2 regions of the Vibrio sp. 1069 genome follow, and region 1 is predicted to be linked to the other one. Evidence: riboswitches for the same ligand, from Rfam matches in the RefSeq annotation. Region 1 holds a riboswitch; the other holds the start of a gene.
What was found. A riboswitch is a leader RNA that binds a small molecule or an ion and turns the genes downstream of it on or off. The one in region 1 is predicted to bind lysine.

Region 1 (4,197 bases):
AAAACTTGAAGCTGATTACGAACGAGTACGTGATCAACATAATCGAAAGAAACCGAGAACCAAACCAGTGACATTAGAAGCGGCTCGAGCGAATAAAGTTGCTATCGATTGGGAAGCTTACACCCCTCCAGTGCCTGTTAAGCCTGGCATTCATATCTTCGATGATTTTGATGTGGCTATATTACGTCAATACATCGATTGGACACCATTCTTTATGACTTGGTCACTTGTGGGTAAGTATCCAACAATTTTCCAACATGAAGAAGTTGGTGAAGAAGCAAAACGTTTATTCGAAGATGCCAACGAGTTACTTGATCGAGTTGAGCGAGAAGGCCTGTTAAAAGCGCGTGGAATGTGTGGCTTATTCCCTGCTGCGAGCGTGGGGGACGACATTGAAGTTTATGCTGATGAAACTCGTACCGACGTTGTGAAAGTATTACGTAACTTGCGACAACAGACCGAGAAACCAAAAGGATTCAACTATTGTTTATCCGACTACATCGCACCTAAAGAGTCGGGTAAACATGATTGGATAGGGGCATTTGCTGTCACTGGTGGTATTGGTGAACGAGAGCTTGCTGATGAATACAAAGCACAGGGAGATGATTACAACGCAATTATGATTCAAGCGGTGGCGGATCGCCTAGCCGAAGCGTTTGCTGAGTATTTGCATGAGCGTGTCCGTAAAGAAATTTGGGGTTATGCAGCTGATGAAGATTTATCTAACGATGATCTCATTCGTGAAAAATACCAAGGTATTCGCCCTGCGCCGGGTTATCCCGCGTGTCCTGAACATACTGAAAAAGGACCGCTTTGGGAGTTACTTAATGTGGAAGAGAACATTGGTATGACTCTAACCTCCAGCTATGCAATGTATCCGGGCGCGTCAGTCTCTGGTTGGTATTTCTCTCATCCTGACTCACGTTACTTTGCGATCGCACAGATCCAAGAAGATCAGCTAGAGAGTTACGCCGATCGTAAGGGGTGGGATAGGATCGAGGCTGAAAAATGGTTAGGGCCAAACATTAACGGTTAAATTGATGTTTACCTCGTCCAAATGTAACAACTAATGAAACGACAAAGGGCTGCAAATACGCAGCCCTTTGTTTTATTGAGTTGAACTTACTTCTCAAACAACTCAGTGTGGAGTTTTTGTATGGCTTGTTTCGATACCGATTCATGGAGCAAGAAGCATAAGTTGTGAGGGCTAGCGCCATAACAAATCATGCGTAGGTTAAAATCTTCTAGCGTGCCAAAAACCTGTTTCGCGTAGCCTTTACTCTCACTCATGTTGTTTCCAATGAGAGCAACGAGGCATAGGTCATGTTCAACTTCTACCTTACATAACTCTTCTAACTCTTCTCGTGCAGCTTGCGGCAGCTGTGGTGCTCCGCCAGAGGTATCAGTTTGATCAAGTGTTAACGATACACTGATTTCAGATGTCGTGATCAAATCGACAGAGATCTTATGCTTTGCAAGGATCTCAAAGACCTTTGCTAAAAAACCGTATGCGTGGAACATATTGGCGCTGCGTAGCGTTACCATGGTTTGGTTACAACGCAAAGCTAGCGCACGGAATAACGGTGAGCTTTCGACTTGGTGGCGAATCCAAGTTCCCCCTTTTTCTGGCTCTTTCGATGACCCTACAAATACCGGAATGTCGTGGCGCAATGCAGGTACTAGCGTAGAAGGGTGAAGGATTTTAGCGCCAAAGTTAGCCATTTCTGAAGCTTCACTAAAGCTGATCTCGGGAATTGGTGAGGCTTTTGGTGCAATTCGCGGGTCTGTTGTGTAGATTCCCGGAACATCAGTCCAGATTTCTAGCCCTGCCGCTTTAACGCTCTCAGCAATTAAGGCGGCGCTGTAATCGCTGCCCCCTCGACCTAATGTTGTTGTATTACCGGCTTCGTCAGATCCTATGAAGCCTTGAGTAACAACAACGGATTGTTGGCAAAGTGGTACGAGTTTATCTTGCGCAAGCGTCGAAATTGCTTCAATGTTTGGCTCCGCGCGACCAAAGTTGTCATCAGTACGCAGCACATCGCGGATATCAAAGCGCACTGCTTGAATGCCTCGCTCACACATTAACTGAGTTAGAATGTGCGTCGACATGAGTTCACCACATGCGACTAAATGATCGGTTAACTTCGCACTAGCTTGGATAGATGCAGCCTCGGCCAGGCTGGTTACGGTATCTAATATGCCATACACCTCGGCAGCAGTTTTCGTGCTGTCTTCGAGCTGAGTTAAAATGGCGTCATGAATGTTGGCCAGATTTTGCAGCAGCTCAGTACGGTGCGTTTGATCCTGAACGCCGTTGGCGAGTTCTACCAATAGGTTGGTGACGCCAGAGCAAGCGCTGCTCACGACCAGGCGAGTATTTGGATTGTTTTCGATAATGGTGGCGCAACGACTCATTGCCTCAAAGTTGGCAACACTGGTTCCACCGAATTTAGCTACGTTAAATGCGCTCACTGCGTTCTCCCACGACTTCCTAAAAAATTGTACATCCAATGTTTAGTGAGAAAAGGAACAGAGCAAAAAGAGAGGTATTTAGAATGCTATTTGAAAAATTTACCCTCAGAAGCCCTTCATCAGACTGCGCTGATGACAGTTGATGGGATTCAGCCCAATTCAACCGACAAGTCAAATCCTGCAACTTTGACTTACCTCGGCACTACTCCCCCTCAATGATTGGTGTTGGAATTGCGGTTCCACAAATCATCTACCTGGGTAGCGCTCCTCTTCTACATAAAGCTCAAACATTGAACGGTTTTGAGGCCTTAATGTCAATCAATATTTCAACCTTTATGGTGTTTTTTATTAACGATTTTGTGACACTGGTTTGACCTCCATACTTACGGCTAATTGCTGATAGAGGAAAAATCTATTAGGGTGAAGAACCCTACACCTGAGCCATGTTATTGAATAGAACTTTTAGAATGCTCAGGATAAAAGATAATCAAGGAGCTGACATGTCGATCCAAAGCTTTATTCCACCTCACCGTATTTTAATGGGACCTGGTCCTTCTGATATTTATCCTCAAGTGTTACAAGCACTAAGCCGTCCTACTGTAGGTCACCTTGATCCTCTGTTTATCGGTATGATGGATGAGCTCAAGCAGCTATTGAAGTATGTCTTTCAAACTGACAATGAGTTCACTATTGCGGTTTCAGCGCCAGGTAGTGCAGGGATGGAAACCTGCTTTGTAAACTTGATCGAGAAAGGCGATAAAGTGATCGTCTGCCGTAATGGTGTATTTGGTGAACGCATGCGCGAAAATGTCGTCCGTGCTGGTGGTGAAGTTGTTATCGTCGATGATGAATGGGGGACGCCTGTTTCCATTGATAAAGTCGAGCAAGCATTCGAACAGCACCCAGATACAAAAGTTCTTGCTTTTGTGCATGCGGAAACCTCAACTGGTGCAGTCAGTGATGCTCAAGCATTGGGTAAGCTGGCGAAACAGCATAATGCATTATCTATTGTTGATGCGGTGACATCGCTTGGTGGTGTGCCGTTAAAAGTGGATGAATGGCAACTGGATGCGGTTTACTCTGGTAGTCAAAAATGTTTGTCATGTGTACCTGGGCTCTCACCAGTGACGTTTTCTCCTGCCGCGATTGAAAAGATTCAAGCAAGAACAACACCAGTACAGAGTTGGTTCCTCGATCAGAGTTTAGTTTTGGGGTATTGGAGTGGAGAAGGCAAGCGTAGTTACCATCATACGGCGCCAGTTAATAGCTTGTATGCGCTTCATGAAGCTTTATTGATACTGAAAAATGAAGGATTAGAAAACGCTTGGGCTCGTCACCAACTGATGCATGAAAAACTCAAAAATGGCTTACAAAAGTTAGGCTTTGAATTTGTTGTGGACGAAGCCCATCGGTTGCCACAATTAAATGCGATTTACGTGCCTGAAGGAATTGATGAAGCAAAAGTTCGTGCTCACTTGCTAGAAACCTATAACCTAGAAATTGGTGCAGGCCTTGGGGCATTAGCTGGTAAAGCGTGGCGTATTGGCTTAATGGGTTACGGCGCTCGATCTGAAAACGTTGCGCTGTGCTTAAAAGCGTTAGAAGAGTCACTCACTGAATAAAATCATACAGCAATGAGATAAAGAAAAGCGAAGGTCATCCCTTCGCTTTTTTTGTATTTATTGTGCCGTCCTAAATAAGGTTGACACTTTCCACCCCCAA
Region 2 (4,197 bases), on a different contig from region 1:
CGCCATTAGGCCAGACAACAAGAATAGGATAACTGGTAGCCAGTGCGGGTTAATGTTGCCCTGCGCCATTGTCGAAAGGTAAGTACCAGTCTTCATATCACCGATAACAGAACCAATGGTCCAGGCAAATACTAAGATTAGAATCGCACCAAACATAGACTTAGCACCAATCCAAAGTGTACGTGCGATCTCAGCCATTGGTAGACCTTGCTTCACAACAGTAAACAGTGCAACTGCTAAGCCAAGCAAGCTACCGTAGATTAGTGATGTACCTACATCTGTATTTTCAAAAGCACCAAGAAGCGCAAACTCCTTACCATCAGCAGCCAATGCTTGGCCACCCGTGTAAAGCATTGAAGCGATAGTGGCGATAATCAGCGTCACGATAGGAAGTATCAAATCTGACACTTTACCCTTTTCACTTTCACGGATATCTAGCTCTTCGTTTAGGTCATGCGCTTCTTGCGAGTCATTTTCTTTGTCTTTATCAAAGCCACGACCTTGCGATGCAGAGATCTCATGCTCACGCATTTTACCAATATCAAGACCAAACCACGCAACAGCGAACACCATTAGCAGCGCAAAAACGGCGTAGAAGTTCATTGGAATAAGACGAACATATGCGCCAAGAGCAGAATACTCTGTGACCCCATGTGAGACTAAGATCCCGCCAATAATAGTAATAATGTAAGCACCCCAGCTAGAAGCAGGCATAATTACACACATTGGAGCAGCGGTTGAGTCTAGAATGTACGCAAGCTTAGCGCGAGACACATAAAAGCGATCGGTTACTGGGCGAGAGATCGCACCAACAGCAAGGCTATTAAAGTAATCATCGACAAAAATGAATACGCCTAAAAAGGCGGCAAGAAGTTTGGAGCCGCGTTTACTCTTCACTCGAGATTGTGCCCATTCAGCAAAAGCACGAGTACCGCCAGATAGCGTTAATAAAGCTGTTGTCATACCTAATAAGATTAGGAAGCCAACAATGCTCATGTTCCAAGTGTTAATTCCGCCATCTTCAATAAAGACAGAAGAAACTTGAGAACTGACGTAACCTGCGGTGTCGCTGATAGACCAGCTATTAAGTAGCACCGCACCTAGCACGATACCTACACCCAAGGAAACTAATACACGTCGAGTCAAAATCGCCAAAGTCAAAGCGACAATAGGTGGCAATAATGAAACAGGAGAACTAGAAAAATCTATTAAATTCATGATCTTCAAAAACCAAAGTTTGGCTAGAGATCTACTGCAGACAAGTCACGTAGCATACGATACGTGCTCATGTTGAACTTAGCGACAGGGAAGCGAACACTCCACCCAACCCTACAGTAGCGCTCCATAGTTTAATGTGAATATATACTATGGCAGTGTTGTTCCTTTCAGATACAACCCCAGCAAGTAACTTTGATGAGTTACTTACTTCGGCAATCTTCGCCTTCCACTATTATTCATTGGCATCACCCCAATAATAGCTACTCTTCGAGACCGCGCCTCTACGGCAACAACAAACAATTAACCACTAACTGTACAAATTAACAACAAATTGTCTGCAATATTGCATCAGGTGGCAGCCATTGTACTTATGATGAGAGTCAATGCAACACATCAAACTAAATTAAACAAATAAATAATGGCTGAGATAATTTATAAACCTTGCCTAATTCCATAAGTTTTGTGCAACTGAAATCACATCAATCATGTTATTTATGAAACATTATTACTACCTTAGAAATATCATGGTTTATCTTATATCAATAAATTAAGGATATATGACACACCATTAAAGATGGATGCTTCATATTTTTAAGTAATAACTCAAATTTTTTTATAAAAAACCAAGCTGTCACTCTCTCTATACAATAATGATTGTTGATTTTAGTTCTCATCTAATAATGATTTATTTCGAGTGTAATAATATTAATTGCTTTAAAAAATAGTCAAATTTAAACAAAATCTTGATTTAGCATTTGCACATAAGGAAAAGATAAAGTTAAATATAAGGACTCTTTGTTTATTTATAGATTGGCATTATTTAATCGTAACGATAAAAAGTGCCCAACACATTAACCTTTTAATAGGAATCGTTATGTCAGAGCTGACTAAAACCCTTCTAAATATCCGTAGCCTTCGTGCATTTTCTCGTGAGCTGACTCTAGAACAATTGGAAGAAGCTCTAGATAAACTCACTACTGTCGTAGATGAGCGTCGTGAAGCAGAAGAAGCAGAACGCGCAGCACAAGCAGAGCAAGAAGCTAAGCTTGCAGAGATTGCTGAGAAAATCGCTCAAGACGGTATTGATGTAGAAGCACTTATTACTGCGCTATCTGGCGAAACTAAGACGAAAGGCAAAGCGAAGCGCGCACCTCGCCCTGCTAAATACAAATACACAGATTCAAACGGTAATGAGAAAACTTGGACTGGCCAAGGTCGTACACCTTCGGCGATTCAAGAGCAACTTGATGCAGGTAAATCTCTGGATGAGTTCCTAATCTAGATCCGTGCTATTTTTAAAAGGCTCCCATAGGGAGCCTTTTTTATTTAAACCATTACAAATAAAAAAGGCACATTTCTTAATGCGCCTTTTACTTTAGTTACAGAATAGTTAATTAAACCGCTTCGTATTAACGTTCCCAGTATGCTTCTTCTAGGCTATCTTCTCGCTCAGGAAGTCCGCGCGACAATCGTGGTGAATGTTGCACGAGAACTTCGTAGCTCGCACGGTTTGCGTATTTGCAGACTTGAGAAAAAGAAGAGTAAGTTAAATACTCGTTACTGTGCTTGCTTGAATTAGGCACATTTTCTTTATGGTATTTATTTGCTGCCATATCATGAAGAACAGCAGATAACGCGGCATCACCTGCGCCATTTGTATTCTTAATTTTTTCTGGACCACCCATATATGGCGAGATATGCGAGTACACTTTTATTGGCGTCTCGCATGAGTCTTTTTTCGCCGGACGACTAAATTCATAACGATTAAATTCAGCAATTGACCCTGGAAGTAATGGCAAAGAAGTTTCGCGCTTCGCGCTATCTTCCGTATACCCAGCCATAAATAGACCTACAGGACCCGCCGTGCACAATACTAAATCAGCCCACTCCAATGTTTTATCAGACGCAGCAAGTGGATCAGATTCCCCCGTCAGTGCTTCTGCTTCATCTTCATTCATCGCAACGACTGAAACGTTATCTCGAATGAATTCTTGCCAATATTTAGGGTCATCTTGAATAACAAACTTTGTGCCTAAAGTCAGAACAACAGGCACATCATTCTTTTTCGCGTACTCAATTGCTTTCATTGTTGCTTCCGGCATTGGGTCGCCGTCTTTGCAACGTACTAGATATGACGTTAGTACAAGTGCTGATGCATTTTTAAAGATTTTCTCTGGAATGCTATCAGGATGGAGTTGGTTCATTTGCCCTTCGCTGATAGCAAAAGTACGTTCACCGTCTTCTGTGATAAGAGCAAAACAACGGCCAATTGCACCATCTACACCTTGTAGGTAGTTCAAGTCCATGCGGCTTGATGTATTACAAAGATAACGGTAACCGTAGCTGCCAATCTTAATATCCTGGCTCATCACTCCAAGTAGTGTGGAGCGGTCATCCGCTAGCACGGAGTAGTTATGTAGCGTGTTACCAATTGTACCGCCCGCATACTCATTGGTAATCAAGTTCTCTTCTTTCAGTTGCTGGTATAACTCTTCTGCTCTTTCGTCATCGATAACCAGAGAGTGACCTTTACTCAGACCGTACTTTTCAATCACATCCGTTGTAACTTTTGCTTCAATATCAACCAAGGTTTGGTCAATACCAATGATGTGAGTGCGCGTCATCTTCTTGCTTTCTTGTGCTTGGCTCACCAGCGGGTCACGAGCATGAACAGGAAAATAGTGCTTCGATTTGCGTTGTCCAGGAAATTTCATATTGTCAGTCTGAGTAAGGGGATGAAAAGGAGAGCGGATTCTATACCGCTAATAATAAAGCAGCAATAAAAGCGATTATAGCAAACGTTTGCTGACAGCTTTTTTCTTTTAGGTGGCTTATTCACCTTCCATAAAGCTGAGATCTGGTAGTTGCTCAAGGTGCTCGCTATAACGCTTTAGGTTGAACTCACCTTCATTCTTCATTACATCAAAAATCTCAATTGACATCGCACATGCCATCATCGCAACCGCATCTTCACGTGGT

Region 2: linked by a shared signal. The riboswitch ahead of tet(35) (tetracycline efflux Na+/H+ antiporter family transporter Tet(35)) and the one ahead of lysC (lysine-sensitive aspartokinase 3) in region 1 are both predicted to bind lysine.

The regions. Positions count from the first base shown of each region.
Region 1 covers NZ_JAWOWP010000037.1:39-4,235, reverse strand. The annotation lists gene metH (methionine synthase) at 1-1,036, shown strand, start outside; gene lysC (lysine-sensitive aspartokinase 3) at 1,123-2,475, opposite strand; lysine riboswitch at 2,577-2,755, opposite strand; gene R7040_RS23975 (pyridoxal-phosphate-dependent aminotransferase family protein) at 2,976-4,097, shown strand.
Region 2 covers NZ_JAWOWP010000001.1:189,601-193,797, reverse strand. The annotation lists gene tet(35) (tetracycline efflux Na+/H+ antiporter family transporter Tet(35)) at 1-1,218, opposite strand, end outside; lysine riboswitch at 1,328-1,510, opposite strand; gene R7040_RS00845 (H-NS family nucleoid-associated regulatory protein) at 2,093-2,500, shown strand; gene R7040_RS00840 (inosine/guanosine kinase) at 2,628-3,932, opposite strand; gene R7040_RS00835 (hypothetical protein) at 4,050-4,197, opposite strand, start outside.